Regions from separate parts of the Candidatus Arthromitus sp. SFB-mouse-Japan genome, predicted to be linked through region 1. Evidence: predicted binding sites of a transcription regulator. Region 1 holds the regulator's gene; the other holds the start of a gene.
What was found. Region 1 encodes HrcA, which represses chaperone genes, less so after heat shock. Its sites were predicted from a motif close to TGTTAGCACTCNNNNNNNNNGAGTGCTAACA; they were not measured.
Positions count from the first base shown of each region.

Region 2: groES (co-chaperone GroES) is a predicted target of HrcA. The motif match lies at 3,721-3,751, and genes of this name have one in related genera.

Region 1 is NC_015913.1:1,009,727-1,021,853, forward strand. Features, by position in the region: gene dnaJ (molecular chaperone DnaJ) at 1-157, opposite strand, end outside; gene dnaK (molecular chaperone DnaK) at 207-2,036, opposite strand; gene grpE (nucleotide exchange factor GrpE) at 2,071-2,622, opposite strand; gene hrcA (heat-inducible transcriptional repressor HrcA) at 2,654-3,670, opposite strand; gene hemW (radical SAM family heme chaperone HemW) at 3,768-4,895, opposite strand; gene lepA (translation elongation factor 4) at 4,897-6,705, opposite strand; gene SFBM_RS04890 (hypothetical protein) at 6,798-7,085, opposite strand; gene SFBM_RS04895 (stage II sporulation protein P) at 7,155-8,153, opposite strand; gene gpr (GPR endopeptidase) at 8,229-9,176, opposite strand; gene rpsT (30S ribosomal protein S20) at 9,333-9,599, shown strand; gene holA (DNA polymerase III subunit delta) at 9,634-10,644, opposite strand; gene SFBM_RS04915 (ComEC/Rec2 family competence protein) at 10,652-12,127, opposite strand, start outside.
Region 2 is NC_015913.1:466,278-478,404, reverse strand. Features, by position in the region: gene SFBM_RS02390 (prepilin peptidase) at 1-183, opposite strand, end outside; gene SFBM_RS02385 (prepilin-type N-terminal cleavage/methylation domain-containing protein) at 186-575, opposite strand; gene SFBM_RS08255 (methyl-accepting chemotaxis protein) at 662-1,642, opposite strand; gene groL (chaperonin GroEL) at 1,751-3,379, opposite strand; gene groES (co-chaperone GroES) at 3,400-3,687, opposite strand; gene thrS (threonine--tRNA ligase) at 3,914-5,848, opposite strand; gene SFBM_RS02360 (peptidylprolyl isomerase) at 5,866-6,393, opposite strand; gene SFBM_RS02350 (M28 family metallopeptidase) at 6,752-8,353, shown strand; gene SFBM_RS02345 (hypothetical protein) at 8,357-8,869, opposite strand; gene SFBM_RS02340 (hypothetical protein) at 8,968-9,651, opposite strand; gene selB (selenocysteine-specific translation elongation factor) at 9,769-11,670, opposite strand; gene selA (L-seryl-tRNA(Sec) selenium transferase) at 11,675-12,127, opposite strand, start outside.

The DNA of each region.
Region 1 (12,127 bases):
CTTCATTTATTTCCTTAAACTTTTTTTCAGCCTCAGCATTACCCTTATTTCTATCTGGATGATACTTTATAGCCTGTTTTTTAAAGGCACTCTTTATTTCTGACTCTGAAGCATTACTACTAACCCCTAAAACTTCATAGTAATTCTTATTAGACATACATCACCTCAGTTTATTACCAAAAATTATGGTACATAAAATATAATTATTAATTATTATCCTCTACTTTATAATCTTTTGCTTCATATGTTTGTTGATTTTCAGTATTTGTTGTCCCTTCCGTTCCTGCAACATTTGGGTCTTGCTGATACATTTTACTAGATAATGCATAAAATGCTTGAGTTAATTCTTCTTGACTCTTTTTAATCAACTCTAAATCATCACCTTTTAAAGCTTCCTTAAGTGAATTTAATTTAGTCTCTATATCTGTTTTTTCTTCATTACTTACTTTTTCTCCAAACTCTTTCAATGCATTTTCCATTTGATAAACAGAACTTTCAGCGGTATTTCTAATTTCTATAGACTCTTTACGTTTTTTATCTTCTTCAGCATACTTTTCTGCTTCTTTAACTGCCTTATCTATTTCATCATCACTTAAATTAGTTGTAGCAGTTATTGTTATATCCGCCTTTTTACCTGATGCTTTATCCATAGCACTTACTTTAACAATACCATTTGCATCAATATCATAAGTAACTTCTATTTGAGGTACCCCTCTTGGCGCTGGTGGTATACCAGATAAAGTAAATCTTCCTAGAGTCTTATTATCTACAGCCATTTGTCTTTCACCTTGAACAATGTGTATTTCAACAGATGTTTGATTATCTGCTGCTGTAGAGAAAACTTGGCTCTTAGTTACAGGTATTGTAGTATTCCTCTCTATAATAATTGTAGATACTCCTCCTAAAGTTTCAATTCCTAAACTAAGAGGTGTAACATCTAATAATAACAAACCAGAATTTTCATAATCACCAGCCAATATACCACCTTGTATAGCTGCTCCAACCGCTACACATTCATCAGGATTAACTCCCTTTGATGGTTCTTTCCCTGTAAAATTCTTTACTGCATCTTGTATAGCAGGAATTCTAGTAGATCCACCAACCAACACAACTTTATTTATATCTCCAATTTGCAATCCAGCATCTTGAAGTGCTTTTTTCATTGGTTCTAAAGTTCTATTCACAAGATCCAACGTTATCTCATTGAATTTAGCTCTTGATAATTGCAAATCAATATGCTTTGGTCCTGTAGCATCAGCTGTTATAAATGGTAAATTTATATTAGTTTGTTGTGAAGATGAAAGCTCAATCTTCGCTTTCTCAGCAGCCTCCTTTAACCTTTGAAGCGCCATTTTATCATTTCTTAAATCTATACTATTATTGGATTTAAAATCATCTGCTATAAAATCAATTATCTTTTGATCAAAATCATCTCCACCTAAAAATGTATCTCCATTAGTTGCAAGAACTTCAAACACACCATCTCCAAGTTCCAATATAGATACGTCAAATGTACCTCCACCTAAATCATATACTAAAATCTTTTCCTGAGTTGATGTCTTATCAATCCCGTAAGCTAGTGAAGCTGCTGTTGGTTCATTTATTATCCTCAACACTTCAAGACCAGCTATTTTACCAGCATCCTTTGTTGCTTGCCTCTGACTATCATTAAAATAGGCAGGAACTGTTATTACTGCTTGAGTAACTTTTTCCCCTAAATATGCTTCCGCATCCAACTTAATTTTTTGAAGAACCATTGATGATATTTCCTGTGGAGAATATTTTTTACCATCTATATCAACTTTATAATCTGTTCCCATATGTCTCTTGATAGAGATAATTGTTTTATCAGGATTAGTAATCGCCTGCCTCTTAGCAACTTGACCTACTAACCTCTCTCCATTATTTTGAAATGAAACTACTGAAGGAGTAGTCCTTCCACCCTCAGAATTAGGAATTACAACTGGCTCTCCACCTTCCATTACAGCAACACATGAATTAGTTGTTCCTAAATCAATACCTATAACTTTTCCCATAATAAACCTCCAAATTAAACTTATTTTTTGTCTCTTAATTGGCAACCTTAACCATACTATGCCTTATAATTTTATCTTTTATCATATATCCTTTTTGTAAAACTTCTACTATAGTATTCTTTTCTAAATTCTCATCATTTATATGCATTACAGCTTCATGCAAATTTGGATCAAATCTAGATTTGCAATCTATTTCTTTGACATCCATCTTTTCTAAAGTAGTATTAAATAATTTAATTACCATATTGATTCCTTGTTTAAGTGAATCCATATCAGCACTGGCAGAATTAGCTCTCTCCAGGTTATCTAATATAGGTAAAACTTCAGATATTATATCCACACAAGAATTACTATATAACTCACTCTTCTCTCGTGTACTTCTCTTCCTATAATTATCATACTCTGCACTAATTCTCAATATCTTATCCTTTAAAGAATCAACCTCTGATTTCAATCCTTCATTTTCTTTTTTTAACATATCAAGTTCATCTATATTGTTACATTGACACTCATCTTCTAAATTTTGATTTTTTTCTTCTGACTCCATATCATTTTCTTCTGACGATACATTATTTTCTTCTATCATTTTTAATTAACACCTCCGTAACACTAGACTTTTAATCAATATTTGTATTTATAAAATCTATTAAAAATTTGACCATTGTTACTATTTTAGCATAATCCATTCTTGTAAGACCTATTATCCCTATAGTTCCTAATACTTTCCCATTTCTTATACAATTACCTAAAACAACACTGTAATTTTTAGCCTCTTCTATACTATTTTCTTCTCCAATCTTAATCTGGATATTATTACCACAGTCACAATTAAGCAAACCATTAAATCTATTGATATTATTAAAAAAACATACTAATTCTCTTACTTTATCAATGCTATTAAACTCCGGATAACTCAAAATGTTATCAATTCCTTCAAAATAGTAACTAGCCTCAGTATCGTACATAAACAAATTACGTAAGATTAAAATTAATTGATCAAATATATTCCTATCTAAATTTAAACATTGTACAGATTCCCATACCAAATCCAAGTCTATATCTTCAAATCTACGCGAAATACAATGATCATTAATTATTTTATTAATTACACTAATACTTTTATGATCTATAATTCTATTTAACTTAATAATATTATTTCTTATAATACCTTCATTGGTGATAATAACAGCCAATAGACTATATGTACTTATTTCAATAAACTCAATTGATTTTATGGAATTTTCAATTACTGATGGTATTTTTAATACACAAGCCAAATTTGTCAATTTAGAAATGAGAGATAATTTAGATTTTAAAATATTTTCAAAGTCAAATAAATCCAAATTTAACAAATTAGATTCAATATATTTTTTTTCCTCATTACTAATTTGTTTTGGTTTCATTAACTTATCTACATATAATCTGTACCCTTTATTTGAGGGTCTTCTACCAGAAGAAATATGAACCTGCTCTAAAAATCCTAATTCCTCTAAATCCGACATTTCGTTCCTAATAGTTGCCGAACTTATCCCTAAATTGTACTTCCTAGATAACGTTCTTGATCCTACCGGCTCACCTGTATATATAAAATCCTGAATTATTGAATATAATATTTTACTTTTTCTCTCATTCATAATAATTAACCTCTCTTTATTAGCACTCCATATCCAAGAGTGCTAATGGCTTGAAAATAAAATAACATTTTAAATGGAATTTGTCAAATTTTTTTATTTATAACTTTCCCATAAAATCTTTTAAAATTAAATTCATTAAGATCATTCCTTCATTTGTTATAAAAACCATTTTATCTACAACATCCATTAATCCATTCTTTTTATACTTATTAACAACTTCACCAAATACGGAAAGAAAACTCGAATCAAATCTAGTGTTAAAATCTTCTAAAGATATTCCCCTTATTTTCCTTAAACCTAGCATTATGTATTCTTCAATATTATCAACAAACGAATTATTATAAACATTTTCATAAATAAGTTTGTTATTTTTTTTAAGCATCTCTATATATGTACTTATATTCTTCGTATTTTCAAAACGCACATTTTTATAAAATGAATGAGCAGAAACTCCTATACCTATATAATCATTAAAATTCCAATATATCAAATTATGTAAACAAGATTTATTATATTTAGAATAATTCGAAACTTCATATTGTTCAAATCCATTCAACTCTAAAAAATACTTAGTGTATTTATACATATCTATTTGAATATCTTCATCGCTCTCAACAAAATTCCCTTTTTTATACATATTGTAAAATTTAGTATTCTTCTCTAATATTAAACTATATGCAGAAATATGGGACAAATCATATTGAATTATTCTCTGCAATGTAACTTCATAATCATATAATTTTTCATTAGGTATCCCATAAATTAGGTCTACATTCAAATTTTCAAAACCAACATTTTGTGCGTAATTTATGCTTTTTTCAAAATCATCAAACGAATGAGTTCTACCAATAAAATTTAATGTAGACAAATTGGCACTCTGTAATCCTATACTCAATCTATCTATTCCATAGCATTCCATAATTTTCAGTTTACTATAAGTCAAAGTTCCAGGATTACATTCAATTGTAAATTCTAAAATCCTATTTAAATCACATCTATCACTTATACCCTTTAATAATTTTTCTAACTGCTTATCATTAAGATAACTAGGTGTACCTCCACCAATAAATATAGTATCGAATTTTTCATGCTTGTATAAATCTAATTCTAATAATAACGCACTTATATATTCATCAATCAAATGTTCACTTCTAATATAAGATGTAAAATCGCAATAATAACACTTACTAGCACAAAAAGGTATGTGAATATAAAGACCGATCATTTTAATCTACCTTTAAAACAGATATGAAAGCCTCTTGCGGTATTTCAACTGATCCAACCTGTCTCATCCTTTTCTTGCCTTCTTTCTGCTTTTCAAGCAATTTCTTCTTTCTAGTTATATCACCGCCATAACATTTAGATAACACATCTTTTCTAACTGCTTTAACTGTCTCACGAGCAATTATCTTGGCTCCGATAGCTGCCTGTATAGGTATCTCAAATAACTGCCTAGGTATAATAGTTTTTAACTTATCCACAATATTTTTTCCTCTCTGATACGCTTTCTCTTGCGGAACTATCATGGACAAAGCATCAACAGGATTACCATTTAACAAAATATCCAATTTAACCAATTTGGTTTTCTGATATCCGCTCAATTCATAATCAAATGAAGCATATCCTTTTGTTTTCGATTTTAATGTATCAAAAAAATCATATATTATTTCATTTAGAGGCATCACATATTTTAAAATCACTCTTGTTGTATCTAAATACTGCATATCAATAAAATTAGCACGTCTTCCTTGGCACAATTCCATAACACCTCCAACAAATTCTGAAGGAGTTATTATTGTAGCGTTAACTATCGGTTCTTCTGTAGACTCAACCTCTGTTGACTTAGGCATATTATACGGGTTTGTAATTTCTACAATATTTCCTGATGTCTTATTAACTTTATAAATAACAGATGGTGCTGTTATTATTATGTCTAAATTAAACTCACGCTCTAATCTTTCTTGTACTATTTCCATATGTAATAAACCTAAAAATCCACATCTAAATCCAAATCCTAATGCTAATGATGTCTCAGGTTCAAAAATCAATGCAGCATCATTTAATTGCAATTTCTCCAAAGCCTCTTTAAGTTCATCATATTTATCTCCAACTATTGGATATATGCCACTAAAAACTGTCGGTATTGCGGACTTATACCCCTCTAAAGGCTCACTAGCCGGATTTTCAATAGATGTTATAGTATCCCCCACTCTAGCATCTTTTACATTTTTTATAGCTGCTGTCACATATCCAACTTCTCCAGCCTGTAATAAATCTATAGATTTATAACTTGGCGTAAAAATACCCACCTCTGTAACCTCATATTCTTTATTAGAGAACATAAATCTAATCTTCATTTGAGGTTTTATATACCCTTCTTTTACTCTTATATAACAGATTACACCTCTATAAGAATCATACATTGAATCAAACACAAGTGCTTTCAATGGAGCATTAATATTTCCCCTAGGTTTAGGTATTTTTCTAACTATAGTTTCCAAAACATCCCCTATATTTAATCCTGTTTTAGCAGATATAGCAGGAGCATCTTGTGCCTCTATACCTATAATATCTTCTATTTCTTCTCTTACTTCCTCAGTTCTCTGACTAGGTAAATCAACTTTATTCAAGACTGGTACAACCTCGAGTCCAGCATCAGAGGCTAAATAACAATTTGCTAAAGTTTGTGCCTGAATTCCCTGACTAGCATCAACAACAAGTATCGCACCTTCACAAGCGGCTAAACTTCTGGAGACCTCATAATTAAAATCAACATGACCAGGAGTATCTATCAAATTTAATATGTATTCTTCATTATCAACTGGACTTGTATATATAAGCCTTACAGCCTGAGATTTAATAGTTATACCTCTCTCTTTCTCTAGTTCCATATTGTCTAAAACTTGAGCTTCCATCTCTCTCTTTGTCAAAGTTCCGGTAATCTCTATCAATCTATCAGCTAAAGTTGATTTACCATGATCTATATGTGCTATAATACAGAAATTACGTATATTATCTTGTTTTTTATTGTTCATCTAAAAATCACCTACAAATTAATTAAATATACATTTATAAATTATAAAATATAATTGTAGAAATTAACACTCCTTAATTTGATATGAATTTTCTATCTCTTCCAAGGGAACTTTAAACTAAAAATTTTTTCTTCTCCCTTTATCCTTAAAATCACATCATATCCATAACTTTCTTTGTAAATACTTATTAACGCTTGATCATCAAATGTTGTTATGTTTAAACTATCTTCATTTGTTCTATTTTCCTGAACCTCTCTAACACTATTTACAATTCCTGTAGAAGAATATACAACATTAATCTTTACAAAGCCTGCACTAAAAACAAAGATGAACAAAAAAATTCCAAAGATATATTTAAGATTTCTTCTTTTAAAAAACAAAATAACACCACCTAAATAGTTTTATTTAGATGATGTCAATTTTCTTTATATATTATTCTATTTTTTATATTATTGAGCTAAATATTCCCCTATAACATTTGATAATAATTTTGCTGAATTTATAGCTTCCTCCATAGTATTAAGTTGAGCACCCATCTCAATTAAGGCTAACTTAGAGGACTTAGTCTGATTAAATGCATTACTTCCTCTTTCATAATAAAAAACACTCCTTGCAAATCCAGGATATAAATCATTTGCTAAACTCGTTAAATCCATTGCAAGTTCTTCGTTATCCAAATAATTAGGATTATTTTTAGCAACGACACACATTATCTTTGCAACACTCTTACCATCTATATCCGTGGTAACTAAATTTTTATTATCCAAAGAATCTCTATGTAAATCTAATATCAAATCAAAATCTTCAATTTCAGATAAATATTTATCCAATGTTTCTCCGGATCTTTTATAACTTTCTAAGTAGCTCGTATTATGTATAGTTTTATCATGTATAACCTCGATATTATAATTTTTCTCAAGTTCTCTTTTAAGAACATCTCCCACACCTACAATATTATATTGTTCATAAAATGAATCGTTTTGAGCAGGTTTAAATGCTTCTGTTGTGTGTGTGTGATATATCAGTATCCTCTTCTTAGTATTATTCGAGTTAATAATTCCATTTGCTATCCTATCATTCGTATTTAAATTTTCAGATGAATTATTATACATATTAGATGATAAATTACCTTCATCAATGTTAGTTGAATTTAAAATATTTACCTCCTTCTCAATTATAGAAATAGGATTTAATATATCAATTCCCAACACATATTTCACATCTTTAATAAATGCTTCCTTGGAATTTTCAAAATACTCACTATCCCAAAAAGGTATGTAATTATTCTTTAATATCGAACTATAAGCATAATTAAAATTTCCTGATATATTAAAATATATTATATAAACTTTCAGTATTATCCACAAAATAATAATAGAAATTAATGTTACAATCCCTATTATTTTAAAATCTCTTAAGTTAATCTTATCTCTTTTTATCAATTGCATCTAAATTAACCCCCTATATAAAAAATATATGAAGGGGGTAATATTTTATTATCTTTTTCTCTAAATTTTTATTTTTTAATTTATAAATTTATTCAATTTATCTATGTCAAGATTGGGATGCAATGCTATATTTATACCCATAGCAATCATCTTAGACATCGATTCTATCACAGCATCAACATCCTTAGGTGTTACTATCATTTCGCCCATAGAAAGAGACAATGTCTTACGTATTATCTTCATTCTTTGGTTTATATCTATGAGTTTTTTTTCTATATATTTATTACCTATATCTCCTATTATATTATCTAAAATAGAATTAACACTGTCACTAACAATCGTAAGAGAGTCAACAACTGTCGGTATACCTATACCGATAACTGGCACACCTAAAGTTTCTTCATTAAGAGGAATCCTATGGTTGTTCACTCCTGCACCCGGATTTATGCCTGTACTACCTACCTGTATAGTTGTATTAAGTCTCGATACTTTTCTTGCAGCCAGAGAATCCACGCATATAACATAATCAGGTTTAATTTTATCAACAAGAGATTTTACTATTTCACTAGTTTCTATCCCTGTAGTTCCTAGTACACCTGGCGAAACAGCACATACAGATGAAATATCATCTTCAATAGACTGTGGCATAAATTCTTTAAGGTGTCTTGTCACAAACAACTTAGATATAACTTTAGGTCCAAGAGAATCCGATGTTACATTCCAATTTCCTAGTCCCACAACAAGTGCTGTTTTATTTGAATCCATGGAAATAAACTCTTTTAATACTCTTCCAAATATTAAACTAATCTTGTCCATCATTTCAACATCATAATATGTTAATTTTGGCAATTCTAAGGTTGAATAATATCCTATCTTCTTCCCAAGAAGTTCCTCGCCATATTTATTTTTAATTCTTATATTAGATATTTTTACATTCGAATCTTCAACTTGCTTAAAATCTATATTGGGATTTCCTTCAAAAATCTTATTTAAATCATTTTCTGCTGCTCTATCTTTAACCATAACTTGTCTCCTTATTTTGTAGACATTTTTAAAAACTACACTTTCTTATTCTGTGTAAAATTTCTTAAATTATTTAATTATGACTTGAATTTATTTTAAAATAATGATATTATGTTGACGTTATTTGTGTTCGATATAAAAGGATGGTGAAAAGATATGGCAAATATTAAATCAGCTAAAAAGAGGATTAAAGTTACTCAAGCTAAGACTCTAAGGAATCAAATGGTTAAGTCTGCGTTAAAAACTGCTATTAAAAAGTTTGAAACTTGTTTAAAAAATAGTGATATAGAATCAGCAAAATCTGAATTATCACAAGTTACAAAAGCATTAGATATGGCTGCATCTAAAGGAATTTTACATAGAAATAAGGCAGCTAGGAAAAAATCTAATTTAGCTATAAAATTGAATAAAGCTCAAACTTAAAAAACCTAATACCAATTGGTATTAGGTTTTTTAATTATCTACATACTGAAATAAGTAGAATTTCAAATTCTAAAAGTGGATCAACATCTGTCGATATTCTAATTTTATATTCTAGATCTAGGAAAGCATCAATAACATCCATAATATTTTTTAAACTATATTTTTTTGATAATTTAATAAAATTATTTAAACTATATTGATTAATTCTTGTTTTTTTCATTATATCCTCAAAACTAAATCCTTCTTCCAACAAAAGTTTCACATCTAAAAATTTAGAAAATTGATTACTAAGCATACTAAATATGTAATTAAAATCATTTCCACTAAGTATAAGTTCCCTAAAGCTTACCATAGATTTATTTAAATTCTTATCCAAAACATTATTTATAAGTACAAAAACATTATTCTCCAAACTTTTAGGTATAATATCATCTATATCCTTCCTAGTTACTTCCCTTTCATCCACAAAAAATTTCAATTTCTTAATTTCATTTTCTATGTAAAAAAAATCATTTACAATTATAGAACAAAAATATATAATAAGGTTTTTACTTATATTAACTTTATTTGATAAAAAAATTTTAGAAACTTCTCTATAAAAATTATCGCCCTTTAATTCTTGTATATTACAAACCTGACCAAATTTGGAGAATATCTTTAAATTATCCTTATTCTTATCTTTATTTTCAAATACATAATAAAAAACTATAATACAATACGATGGTAAATTTCCGAGATACTCTTTAAGTTTTGAAATAAACTCCTTATTATCATAATCATTCCTTAAAAATAATGAATTCTCAATAACTATCACTTTTTTATCCTGCATCATCGGAATTGTATCACAACATTCAAAAAAATAATTTATATCAAAACTATTATCAAATTTCATATTAATATAATTAAATTGTTTAAGATCTCGTAATATTAACTTCTTCTCTATACTCTCCAAAAAATTTTTAACAAGCTTTGCATCATAGCTATAAATAAAATAACAATTTTTTATATTACTTACTTCTTTCATCAACAAATCGTAATCTAACATACAACTCCTAAAACATAAAATAATATTTTTGTGGATAAATATCAGAATAATACTTAAAGTTATCTTCTATATTATCTACTTCTATCCTTTTCCCATTAATATGTAAAATAACATTATTATTTTTAAATTCTACCTTAACCATACTATTTAAAAATAAATTCTGTTTATCATTAACATTAGTAAAAACCTTATCTACACCAAGTTTATCAATTAGCTTGTCTGTATCCTTCAAATTCCCATCTAAGTACAAATAACTTCTAGATTTATCTCTAATTATCGCATAATTTTTATCGTAATATTTTCCTATCTCTACGCTAGAGTTAACCGTTGTAATAAACCCAATATAAACAAATAATAATATAACTACTAAATTATTAAAAGCTTTAAATGAAATCTTATTTTTCATAAAATATAACACATACAATAAAATTATAAAAATAATTAAACTGTTCATTAAGTATATACCTTCTGGAGTAACCATCTTTATCAAAATAATTCCCCCATCAATTATATCAAAAATAAGTTTTGTTAAGTAAACAATAATCTCCCTAAGCAGTGGCACAAAATTAAAAAATATAAATATAACACCTAAAATTACTAGCAAACTATAAAATGAAACTAGTAATATATTCGAAAACATAAATCCTAGCTCCAACTTCTTATTTATAATTAAATTAAGGGGTATAATAAAAACTTGAGCACTAAGTATTAGTGAAATAGATTCACATAAAAATTTGGGAAGCCTATATAAATAATCCTTTATCTTCCTATTAAATAATAAAATTCCAAGAGTGGATAAAAATGAATATATAAACCCTAGACTCAAAATCTCATATGGTCTTATAAATAATATAAAACTTCCAGCTACACACAATGCATTAATCCCATCATAATTCTTATGTACTCTATGTGACATTTCCTTAATAAACACCATAGAAAACGCTCTTATTCCTGACACCTTAAATCCAGTAAACATTAAATATATAAATGTCACCAAAATAGAAGGTAAAAAACTTAATATTTTAAATAAAATACCAAAAATTAAATTAATGTGAAAACCTGACACACTCAAAATATGTATAATACCGAGCTCTTTTAAATCATTTTTATAATCCTTGTCCAACTCTGAAGTATCGCCGAACAATAAGCTCGACAATATATTCCCCCGTTCAATTCCAAAACTTCCTATAAATAAATCCCTTATAATTGATCTCATTCCAATGAAAACAGAATAAAAATCATTTTTATACGAATTGATATTGTAATCAGTTATCTCTCCAACTACCCCAATATCATAATAATTATCTTTTTTCACTTTCCCATTTAAATTTAAAATCATTCCAATCTCAACTTCATCTATATTACCAAAATCTCTAATCAAATATTTTTTAGGTTTTATATTTCTTGAAGATACAACTATATCTTTCGATAATTTTTGTGCTACTCTAAAATTTTTACTAGATATGATCTCTTGATTACTGGA
Region 2 (12,127 bases), 540 kb from region 1:
AATCCTAAGTAACAATATCCTATCTTTTAAAATATTTTTGCATATTATGAATATAGAACTATTCTTATCTTTCAATCCAAAAATCTTATAATCTAAACTTCCTATAATCTTCATAATTATAAGATTTAATATGATACTCATTAAAATGCTTAATAAAATACATATAAATACATATGAGATCATATTTACACTCTATTATCTATTGCTTTAGATATAATGTTTTTATTCCCAGAACTATTTGCTATATCTTTAATATCTTTTAGTGTCATCGAATCAGTTATCCATTTAGGCCAATTATTCAAATATTTATATTGTTCATTAATTTTACGAAATTCAGACATTGTCAGAGTATCCGAAACCGCTTCAATCTCACCTTCTATAAACCTATTTAAATTATGCATATCAATTGCATTAACTATAGCACTTGCATCACTTACCTTAGACATTTCCTTAGATCTCTCATATGTAGAAAATAAATTAGGTCCTATTAAAAGTACTATTATAATTATAATAACAAATGATACCATAACCTCTATAATACTAAACCCATCCTTTTTTCTATTTTTAAATTTCATTTTGTTTACCCCCTATTTAAATATCCATAATATATTTAAATATTTTCAACAAAATCTATTTATTATTCAAATTTATGTAGACATTTTTAGTCATTTTTATCTACCATCTCTTTCAATAGCTCCAACTTATCAACATAATAAACACAAAGTTCTAAGATATCTTTTATTATTTCTTCCTTAAGTCCAAACACATCCTTTATTTTTGAAAATTTACTAGATATAGATTGCATACCAGTTCTTAATTCCTGTAATTTATCCCTAACCATCTCAATTTGGGTATATCTTTTATAACTCATTTGCTTTAGTGAATCTAACATACCAAAAGTTTCTTCTGAAGACTCTTTTATTACACTCACATCAGATATATTTTGTATCATTTCATATGAAATCTCTTCTGTCTCATTAGTTATTTCATCTATAGTTTTATTTATGTGTTCCGATGCTTTCTTAGTCTCTTCTGCTAATTTTCTAACTTCATCAGCAACAACTGCAAATCCCTTACCAGCTTCACCAGCTCTAGCAGCCTCAATAGACGCATTCAATGCTAAAAGATTAGTTTGACTTGAGATCTTATTTATAACTTCCGTAAATTTATTTATATCCGTTATTTTGTTATTCAAACTCCCAAAAACTTTGTTAATATTTGAAAAATTCTGAATTAATTTATCAACATTAGATATCAAAAATACAATCTTATCCTCACCTTCTGATACTAATATTTCTTCATCCTTTATAATTTTAAAAATATCTGATATTATCTGATTTAAATTACTATAATCATCTATTCCATCTATTGCTCTCTTTTCTAACGTATCAAACATATTATTTTGAGAATTGGCATATTTTAAAATTTTATCTGCCTTTTCATTAAACTCCACATTCTTTGTATCAATATTTAACAATGCCTTACTAATATTCTCAAAATTATTTTTTTCCTCATTACTTCGACTACTATTACTGTTTACATACTCGAATTCATTATCCTCATCTTTATCTCTTTTATCAATTAAATCTTTATCATATTTAACCTTATTGGGTCCATTTTTTCTCAAAATTCTTTTAAACAAAAACCTCTCTCCTCTAAACAAATCCTATAAATTAATACTATTAATTTGTGCTATATTAAAATTTTTATTACAAGTAAAAACAAAAAAAGGTTTGGATAATCCAAACCTTTAATACATACCATCCATTCCCATTCCTGGAGCTTGTGGCACTTGTTTATCTTTCTCAGGTATCTCTACAACGGCAGCTTCTGTTGTCAAAAATGTAGCTGCAACTGATGCTGCATTTTGAAGAGCTGTTCTTGTAACTTTAGCTGGGTCAACTATTCCATTCTCAACCATATTTATATACTTACCATTTAAGGCATCATATCCAATTCCTTCTTCACTTTGCTTAACTTTATCAATTATTACAGACCCTTCAACTCCAGCATTAAATGCAATCTGCCTAATTGGCTCCTCTAAAGATCTTAAAATTATATTTATTCCTACTTGCTCATCATGCACTTCAGAAGATAAGCCACATATTTTTCTAAGTACATGAACATATGCTGTTCCACCACCTGAAACAATTCCTTCTTCTACAGCTGCTTTAGTAGCTGCTAGAGCATCCTCTATCCTTAATTTTTTCTCTTTAAGTTCAGTTTCAGTAGCCGCTCCAACTTTAACTACAGCAACTCCACCTGAAAGTTTGGCAAGTCTCTCTTGAAGCTTCTCTTTATCAAATTCTGAAGTTGTATCCTCAATTTGTCTTTTAATTTGAGAAACTCTATTAGCTATCTCTTCCTTACTTCCCTTACCATCAACAATTGTAGTATTCTCTTTAGTTATCTTAACACTCTCTGCTCTTCCTAACATATCAACTGTTGTTTCTTTTATATCATACCCTAATTCTTCAGATATAACTTGTGCACCAGTTAATATAGCAATATCTTTAAGCATCTCTTTTCTTCTATCACCAAATCCTGGAGCTTTAACACCAACACATGTAAATGTTCCTCTTAATCTATTAACAACCAAAGTAGCCAAAGCTTCACCTTCTATATCTTCAGCTATTATCAATAGTTTTTTACCTTGTTGCACAATCTGCTCAAGAATAGGAAGTATCTCTTGAATATTAGAAATTTTCTTATCTGTTATTAAAATATATGGATCCTCCAAAGATGCCTCCATTTTTTCCGCATCAGTAACCATATATGGACTTACATAACCTCTTTCAAACTGCATACCTTCAACAACTTCAAGACTAGTTTCCATATTTTTAGACTCTTCAACTGTTATAACGCCTTCATTACCTACTTTTTCCATAGCATCAGCTATAAGCTCTCCAACAGTTGAATCACCTGCAGATATAGATGCAACCCTAGATATATCTTGCTTACCATTTACATTTTTAGAAAGTTTTTTAATCTCCTCAACTGCTGCATCTACAGCTAGTTTTATACCATTTCTTATAAGTATTGGATTAGCACCTGACGTAACGTTTTTAAGACCCTCTCTTATTATAGCTTGTGCTAAAACAGTCGCAGTAGTCGTTCCATCTCCAGCAACATCATCATTAGTTTTAGTCGCAACTTCTTTAACAAGTTGAGCACCCATATTTTCAAACGGATCTTCAAGTTCAATTTCTCTTGCTATTGTAACACCATCATTTGTAATTAGTGGCGAACCAAATTTTTTATCTAAAACAACATTTCTACCTTTTGGTCCAAGTGTAACTTTCACAGTATCAGCCAATATATCTACACCATTTTGCATAGATCTTCTAGCTTCAGCACTAAATAAAATCGTTTTTGCCATTATAAATTACCTCCAAAAATTTATTCAACAACAGCCAATATATCTTCTTGTTTAACTATTATATATTCCTCTTTATCTACCTTAACCTCAGTACCTGAATACTTAGAGATTAAAACTTTATCTCCAACTTTAACTTCCATTTTTATTTCCTTACCATCTATTGTAACCCCACCAGGTCCAACAGCTATAACTTCTGCTTCTTGCGGTTTTTCTTTAGCACTACCCGCTAAAACTATTCCTGATTTTGTTTTTTCTTCTGCTTCCAGTCTTTTAAGAACAACTCTATCTGCAAGTGGTCTTATATTCATTAAATACAACCTCCTATTAAAATAAACATCCTTAATTAGCACTCATTTATCAAGAGTGCTAAAAGCATGTTACTAATATAATTAAATAAACCAAAAATTACAAATTAAATTAAATACCAAAATTAGTCGTTTTTCTTAAATTATTCCATATTTTCAATATTTTACTCAAGTTTTATACTATTTTAAAGATTAATTCATAAAAGTTATAAATCCAAAATATACTACTCTATTTTTTGCTAAGTATTTCTTCATTTATACTATCTATAAATTCCCCTAATCTAACAATGCCTCTATCACCATTGAATCTATCCCTAACAGACACACTTCCTGATTCTTGCTCCTTTTCTCCAACTATCAATAAATACGGAATCTTCTCAATCCTTGCTTCCCTTATTTTATATCCTATTTTTTCATATCTATAATCACATTCTACCCTAATCCCTAAATTTTTAAGCTTATCTGTAACTTTTTTCGCATAATCATTAAATTTCTCAGAAATAGGTAATACCCTAACTTGAATCGGACTCAACCAAGTTGGAAGAGCACCAGCATATTTTTCAATGAGCATGGCAATTGTTCTCTCGTAACATCCTATAGAACTTCTATGAATTATCATAGGATGTTTTTTCTTACCATCTGAATCTATATAAAACATACCAAATCTCTCAGCTAAACTGAAATCTATCTGGATTGTTATTATTGTATCTTCCTTACCATGAACATTCTTAAATTGTATATCAAGCTTTGGTCCATAGAATGCGGCCTCTCCATCTTGTTCTTTATAATTCAGATTAAGATTATCTAATATTTGCTTCATATTATTCTGAGTTTCTTCCCAGACTTCCGCTTCACCTATATACTTATCTTTGTTTTCCTTATCCCACTTTGAAAATCTATAAGTAACATCTTCATTGATTCCGAGGCATTCCATTATGTATTTTACTAAATCTACAGCTGATCTAAATTCATCCTCAAGCTGATCATTTGTGCAAACTATATGTCCATCTGACAAAGTAAATTGTCTTACACGTATAAGACCATGCATTTCTCCAGATGCCTCGTTCCTACTAAGAACTGCCGTTTCACCATATCTTATAGGAAGGTCTCTATAACTTTTGGGAGATGCTTTATATATCATAAACTGAAATGGACAAGTCATAGGCCTCAAAGCAAATACTTCTGTATCCTTCTCCTCATCTCCTAAAACAAACATACCATCTCTATAGTGATCCCAATGTCCAGATATTTTATATAAATCACTTTTAGCAAAAGTAGGAGTCCTAGTAAGAACATACCCCCTCCTCTCTTCTTCATCTTCAACAAACCTCTGAAGAATTTGCATAAGTTTTGCTCCTTTAGGCATAAGAAGCGGTAATCCTTGACCTATAAATTCATTTGTAGTAAAAAATTCAAGCTCTCTTCCTATTTTATTATGATCCCTCTTTTTAGCATCCTCAAGTTTATCTAAATACTCTGTTAACATACTGGCCTTAGGAAATGATATTCCATAAATACGAGTAAGCATTTTATTTTTTTCATTTCCTCTCCAATAAGCTCCAGTAGCACTCAGTAATTTAATTGCCTTAATAGGACCTGTGGATAATAAATGTGGTCCTGAACATAAATCCTCAAATTCTCCTTGTTTATAAAAAGAAATCTCACATTCATCACTTATATCATTTATAAGTTCAATCTTATAAATCTCATTATATTTACTCATTTTACTAATTGCTTCATCTCTATTTAAAACAAATCTATCAATTGATAGGTTATCTTTGGATATTTTTTTCATCTCTTCTTCGATCTTATTAAGATCATCCTGTGAAAAAGGAGTATCTATGTCAAAATCATAGTAAAATCCATTATCAATACTAGGTCCTATCGCGATTTTTGCATCAGGAAATAATCTCTTTACAGCTTGGGCTAACACATGACTCGTAGTATGCCAAAATGCTTGCTTACCATTTTCATCATTAAATGTTAATATATTAACACTACAATCTCTTTCAATTACATATCTCAAGTCTACAATTTTACCATCAATTTCAGCACATGTGGCAATTTTTGCCAAACCATTGCTAATAGACCTTGCAAAGTCAATTACACTTATAGGAGAATCTATTTCCTTTTTAGATCCATCCTTAAGAATAATCTCTATCATAAACCCACACCTCTATACTACTTAATTTTTTGATCCTCAGATAATACATAATCTACTCCAAAAGTATCAATTTCTATTTTATTTATAATTGGTTTGTTTTTAGGAGTATCCCCAAATACCTCTTCATTTGCAATATTTAAAATAATTTCAATACCATCAGTAACCTTTCCAAATGCTGCATAACTCCCATCTAAATGTGGCGAATTACCAACCATTATAAAAAACTGACTCCCTCCAGAATTTGGATCATTTGCTCTTGCCATAGATAAAACTCCAAGTTCGTGCTTTATATCATTTTTAACTCCATTTATCTTAAATTCACCCTTTATAGAGTATCCTGGTCCTCCAACTCCTGATCCTAAAGGACATCCTCCCTGAATTACAAAATCTTTTATAATTCTATGAAAAGTTAGTCCATTATAATATCCTTTATTTACTAAGTCTATAAAATTCGTAACAGTAACTGGTGCAATTTCTGGATATAACTCAAATTTAATTTCCCCAAAATTTTCTATTACCATAACTCCAATAGGATTTTTATTCATAATACAACCCTCCAAATTATTTTTTACCTAAATTTCTTATCAAAACTATCAAATATAAAATCAAACCTGAAACTGATATAAATAATAAACCTTTATCCCAATTTAATAGGGAATAAACCATCAATATAAAATTTAATAATAAAAATGAACCATAAGCTATTAGTCTTCTTTTATTTTTCTTAAAAGTAAACTTTATAATCACTTAAAAAACTATCCTCTCAATTAAATAACTCCATGGTAACACAAACTAACATCATGGTAAATATAAAATTCAATAAATATTTACCACATAAAATAATTTTTTATAAAGAAAATACTAAAACTACAACTAACAGATAATTCTCAAGGAGATATTAAAATGAAAAAATTTAAAAATATTTTTAAATTCCTTAATACATTATTGCTTTTCATATTTATAACTTCAAATATTACAGTTATTAAAACATATCCTTATTCACAAAATACACTAACATTTGGGGAAGATGCTATAAAACACATTTCTTATTTATCTAAAACCCCACGTATAAGTGGAACAAAATCAATCTTAAATGCCCAAAAATACATTAAAAATGAATTTCAAAAATGTGGATATGAAGTTCAAGAACAAATATTTAATTGGCCTCTCATTAATTCAAAAAATATAACATCCAAAAATATTATCGCTTCTAAAAAAGGTTTAAATAATAATCAAATAATTATCGGAGCACATTACGACTCTACCTCATCAAATGGGGCAGATGATAATGCATCAGGTGTATCTGCTCTTTTAGAAATAGCTCAAAAATTAAATAAAATAACACTCCCTTATAACATAAAATTCATAGCCTTCGATGCAGAAGAACTAGGGCTATTTGGTTCTAGACATTATGTTAAAAATATGACCAATGATGAAAAATCAAATACCTTATTATACATAAATATTGATAGTATATTAACTGGAGATGACCTCTACATATACGGAAATAACGGAAACAAAGGATGGTTTAGAGACGAGGTTATTGAAATTTCAAAAAATGAAAACATAAATATAAAGACTAGTCCTAAATTAATATCCAATAACGATGATGAAATTTCAATTTTAGAAGGTGAATGTTACGATTACAGTGATCATGTATACTTTAGATACGAAGGCATACCCTTTGCGTATTTCGAATCTACAAGTTGGGATGATATAAATATGCATACTGGATATCCTAGATACAGAAATAAAGAATTTGGAATGATTATTCATTCATATAAAGATAATCTAAACTATATATTAAACAACATTGAGAAAAAATCATTAAATAACTTATCAAATTGTATATCACTCCTATATAAAACTATCTTAAATAGAAATAAACAATTAATTATAATAACTGATACAAATGATCAATCAAATCTTGAAAATATAAAATACGATCTCTATCATAACAATAAAATAATTAAAACTTTATCTCATAATGGATCAAACAAAATAGAGATATTCGATTTACCAAAAGGTAGATATAAATTAAAACAAGTTAATAATACAAATTTAAATTTAAAATGTCCTTTAGATAATAACTATTTTAATGTAAGTGATAATGGAACAATTCATTTATTTTATGAAGATGTTAAAAATACTGTAAAAACAAAAGATTATGATGGAATATTGATACAAATATATGGTGATACATTTGATGATCCAAAAACTTCTATAGATGAATTATACAAAGATTTTATCAAAATTAAAAAGCTATCACCAAAAGTTATCTACAACAAAGATTTTTCATTAAAAGAAATCAAATCAACAATCAAAGAATATAATAAAAATAATTTTCAAAATGATGATGAAATCATACCAACATTCATGAACATTCCAATTGAAAATAATTTTTTAAAAATAAATCATCGATTATTAGTCAAATTTTTAACATCAATACTAATAACAATATTTTGCTCAAACATCTATAAAACACAAAAAAGCAAGTTTTTATAAATGTCAACTTGCTTTTTTAAATTCAATAAATACTCTATCTGAAAATAATCCTAAAGTATTTATCTTATCCATTAATTCTTCTGCACACTTTATTACATCATCAGAATAAGTCCAATCAAACACTATAACCTTATTTTTACTCAATAAAGATGTAATAATCATACTCTTTAATTTATCCATATAAGTCAAAAAATGAAATTGACGATTAATCATTTTAAAATCTAAAATATTGCAATACATATCAAAAATTGAATTATTACAAGAATCCATATCCAAATCAATATTTAATATATCATAAATATTTTCCGTTATATTTAGATATGGTTTCATATTAAATCCACTTATTATATAAATAGAGTTCTTATTAAAATACTCCAAAATAAATTTAAATAATCTGTCTTTTACAACATAATCATAAAACAAAATACTATTATGAAATCCAGCAGTAAAACCAATTTCTCTTAGCAAATAATCTTCTAAGAAGTCATCATCAAAAGCCTCTATAACTTTTATCATTCGTATTCCTTTCGTAAATCATACATGTAAACAATTTGTTATTTATAATTTAATTTATTTTAATTGATTTTACAAGTTTATAAATAATATTTAATAATTTATTTAAATCCTACCGTTTCTAAAAAATACCTGTCAAAATAATTCAGTGGTTCAGTATAAAATTTATCAGCTGTTGTTTTATACTTAGACCTATATGTATCCAAAGATCTAAATGTAATTAACGGTTCAATCTTACCAATATAATCAGGCATTGCTACAGTTCCAATTAGAAATGGTTTATCTTTATCAGCATATATAACACTAAATCCTAAAATCCCTTCATAATTATTTACATCTGTATTCCTATATTCATAACATATGAGCTTTCTCTTTTCTCGCGTACTCATATTCTCTATCCTATTCCTTAAATTTTGAATTTCTGTCATTATGTGATTTTTCCTATGAAATATGTACTCACTAGAGAATGCTTGCGTATTATTTTCAATCTTCTCTATTTCTCCTTCCAAAAAAGATATCTTAGTATTAATTTGATCGTAAAATTCATCAAAACTTTTCTCAAAATTTTTGTTTAATATACCCTTTACTCTGCTTTCATATACCAAACTATCTAAAAAATATTTGGGAGAACTTTCATATAAATCAAATAAATCCTCATTATAATTTAAAACCATTATGTCACTTTTTTCTACAGATGATTGATTTTTGCAAGCTTTACTAGAGCTTATAAAACTTATACTATTTAAAAATATCGCTATACCTAAAAAAACATTAGTAAATGTCAACCTATATCCCCTCCCTATAATATATCGAAATTATTTTCTCCATTTAAAACTTAAAAATTCATATAATAATATTTATCTTAAAATAAAAAAAGATGATACAAACTAATGCACCATCTATCAAAACAAAACCCTAATATTATCTTTCCTTACAGTTATCTTTAATTGATCTAAATGTTCAAGAAAAAAAACAGAATATTTCCTGTTAGAATTTAAAAGTTCTTTTGCCAAATTAAGGTCAATAAACCCATTTTTTGCTATAAAATTAATTATCCTATCTCTTGCAGATATAAAATCTTCCCTTAAAACATACATCTCTGAATTAACTTTGTATAAAACTCCAATTTCCTCTAAATAATAATGTACCTCCATAAAATCCTTACAATCAAACTTATTCTCTAAATCCTTAATCTTAGGTGGTACAAACTTAGACTCCTTATATTCATTAATAATTCCATCAATCATTTTATTTATGTCATTTGATAACTCTATTTTAAAATCACTCAATGAAATATATTTTGATGTAGACTTTATATATCCCATATCTTCAAAATAATTAAGTATAAGCATATAAATTTTAGGCTTAAATTCTTTTAAATTCAATTTACCTCTTAATTCTTCTTTTAAAAAACCAATTCTGAATTTATTTTTAGAATGATATTCAGTAAGTATATTTTTAATTTCTAAATAAATCTTATCTAAATTATTTTTATGAATAAAATATCTATTATTCCCATCGTGAAAATCAATCAATATACCATTACTAACCAAGATATCAAATTTATCTAAGATTTCATCTTCTAATAATAAATAATTTTTACAAATATATTTAATATCAATTATATAATTCTTATCATTTTCAATTAATAATGCTAAGTATTCTTCGTTTAGCTCCTTCTCTTTTATTTTAACTTCTTCTAAATATTTTACGTTATTATCTTTAATCCTTTTAGCTAATGGATTTATAATGTACCCCCCACCAATTGTTAATACAGGAGAATACATTCTAACCACATATCTATCATCCTTTAAACATAAAATAGGTTTCTCTAAATGAATTTGAACATAAGCCTCAGAATTTTTCCCAATATTTTCTTTATCTAAAATATGTATTCTACCCATTACTTCACTAGTTCCATGGAGAAAACGTACTCTCTGGCCATTTAATATATCTTTACTTAAATTTTTAACTGAATAAAACCTACAATCTATCATATAGCTTAAAGCTAATGAAGCATTTGTTGATACAACATCTCCTCTTTTTATTTCCTTCTTAACATTAGATAAATTTATTGCACACCTCTGACCTGAGAATGCCTCTTTTTTATTTTCCTCATAAACTTGAATATTACGAACCTTACACTCAATACCAGATGGATATATAAATATACTCTCATTTAAACTAATTTTACCAGACATTATAGTTCCTGTTACAATAGTTCCAAAACCACTCAAACTAAAACACCTATCAATAGGCATCCTAAATATACCATCAGAACTCTTATAATCATCATAATCAATTAATCTTTCTATTTCATTAACAAGTTCATCATATCCATCTCTAGTTTTAGATGAAAACCCCACAACAACAGAATTTTCTAAAAAAGTACCTTTTAATTCATTTTTTATTTCACTTTTTATAAACTCATACCACTCATCATCAACTAAATCTCTTTTAGTTAGGACAATTATTCCCTTATCAATATTAAGAAAACTTAAAATATCTATATGTTCTCTAGTTTGAGGCTTTATACTATCATCGCAAGCAATAACTAAGAGAACTATATCAATTCCAACTGAACCTGCTATCATATTTTTAATAAACTTTTCATGTCCAGGAACATCTATAACTCCTACCCTAATTTTACATGGCAAATCAAAAAAAGCAAATCCCAAATTTATAGATATTCCTCTTCTTTTCTCTTCTTCTAATGAATCAGTATCAATATTAGTTAAACATTTTATAAGCGAGGTCTTCCCATGATCAATATGTCCCGCTGTACCTAATATAATATTTTTCAATCTTCTAACACTCCAATTTAATAAATGCTCTATAAATTTCATCAAATTCACATTTTTCTATAGTTCGAACATCTAACTTAACAAAATTATCTTCAATTCTTACTATAATAGGAATGGTATTGTTTCTTAACCTTCTTTCAATTTCATATACAGACATATTATCATGTTTAATTAATAAAACATACGTTCCTATTTTCTCTCTTGGCATAGATCCTCCACCTATAATAGAAAATCCCTTATCAACTTTTATATTAAAACCTTTTATTTTATTAAGTCTCTCAAGTAACTCAAGAGCATTTTTTTTTAAAAATCCTAATTCATATGTAATCATCTTAAGAGTGGGTATATTCTTAATCGCGAACTTTTCATCTAAATAACATCTAAAAGTTGATTCCAAAGAAGCAAGAATAAACTTATCAACTCTCAAAGCTCTCAACAAATGATTCTTCTTTATTTT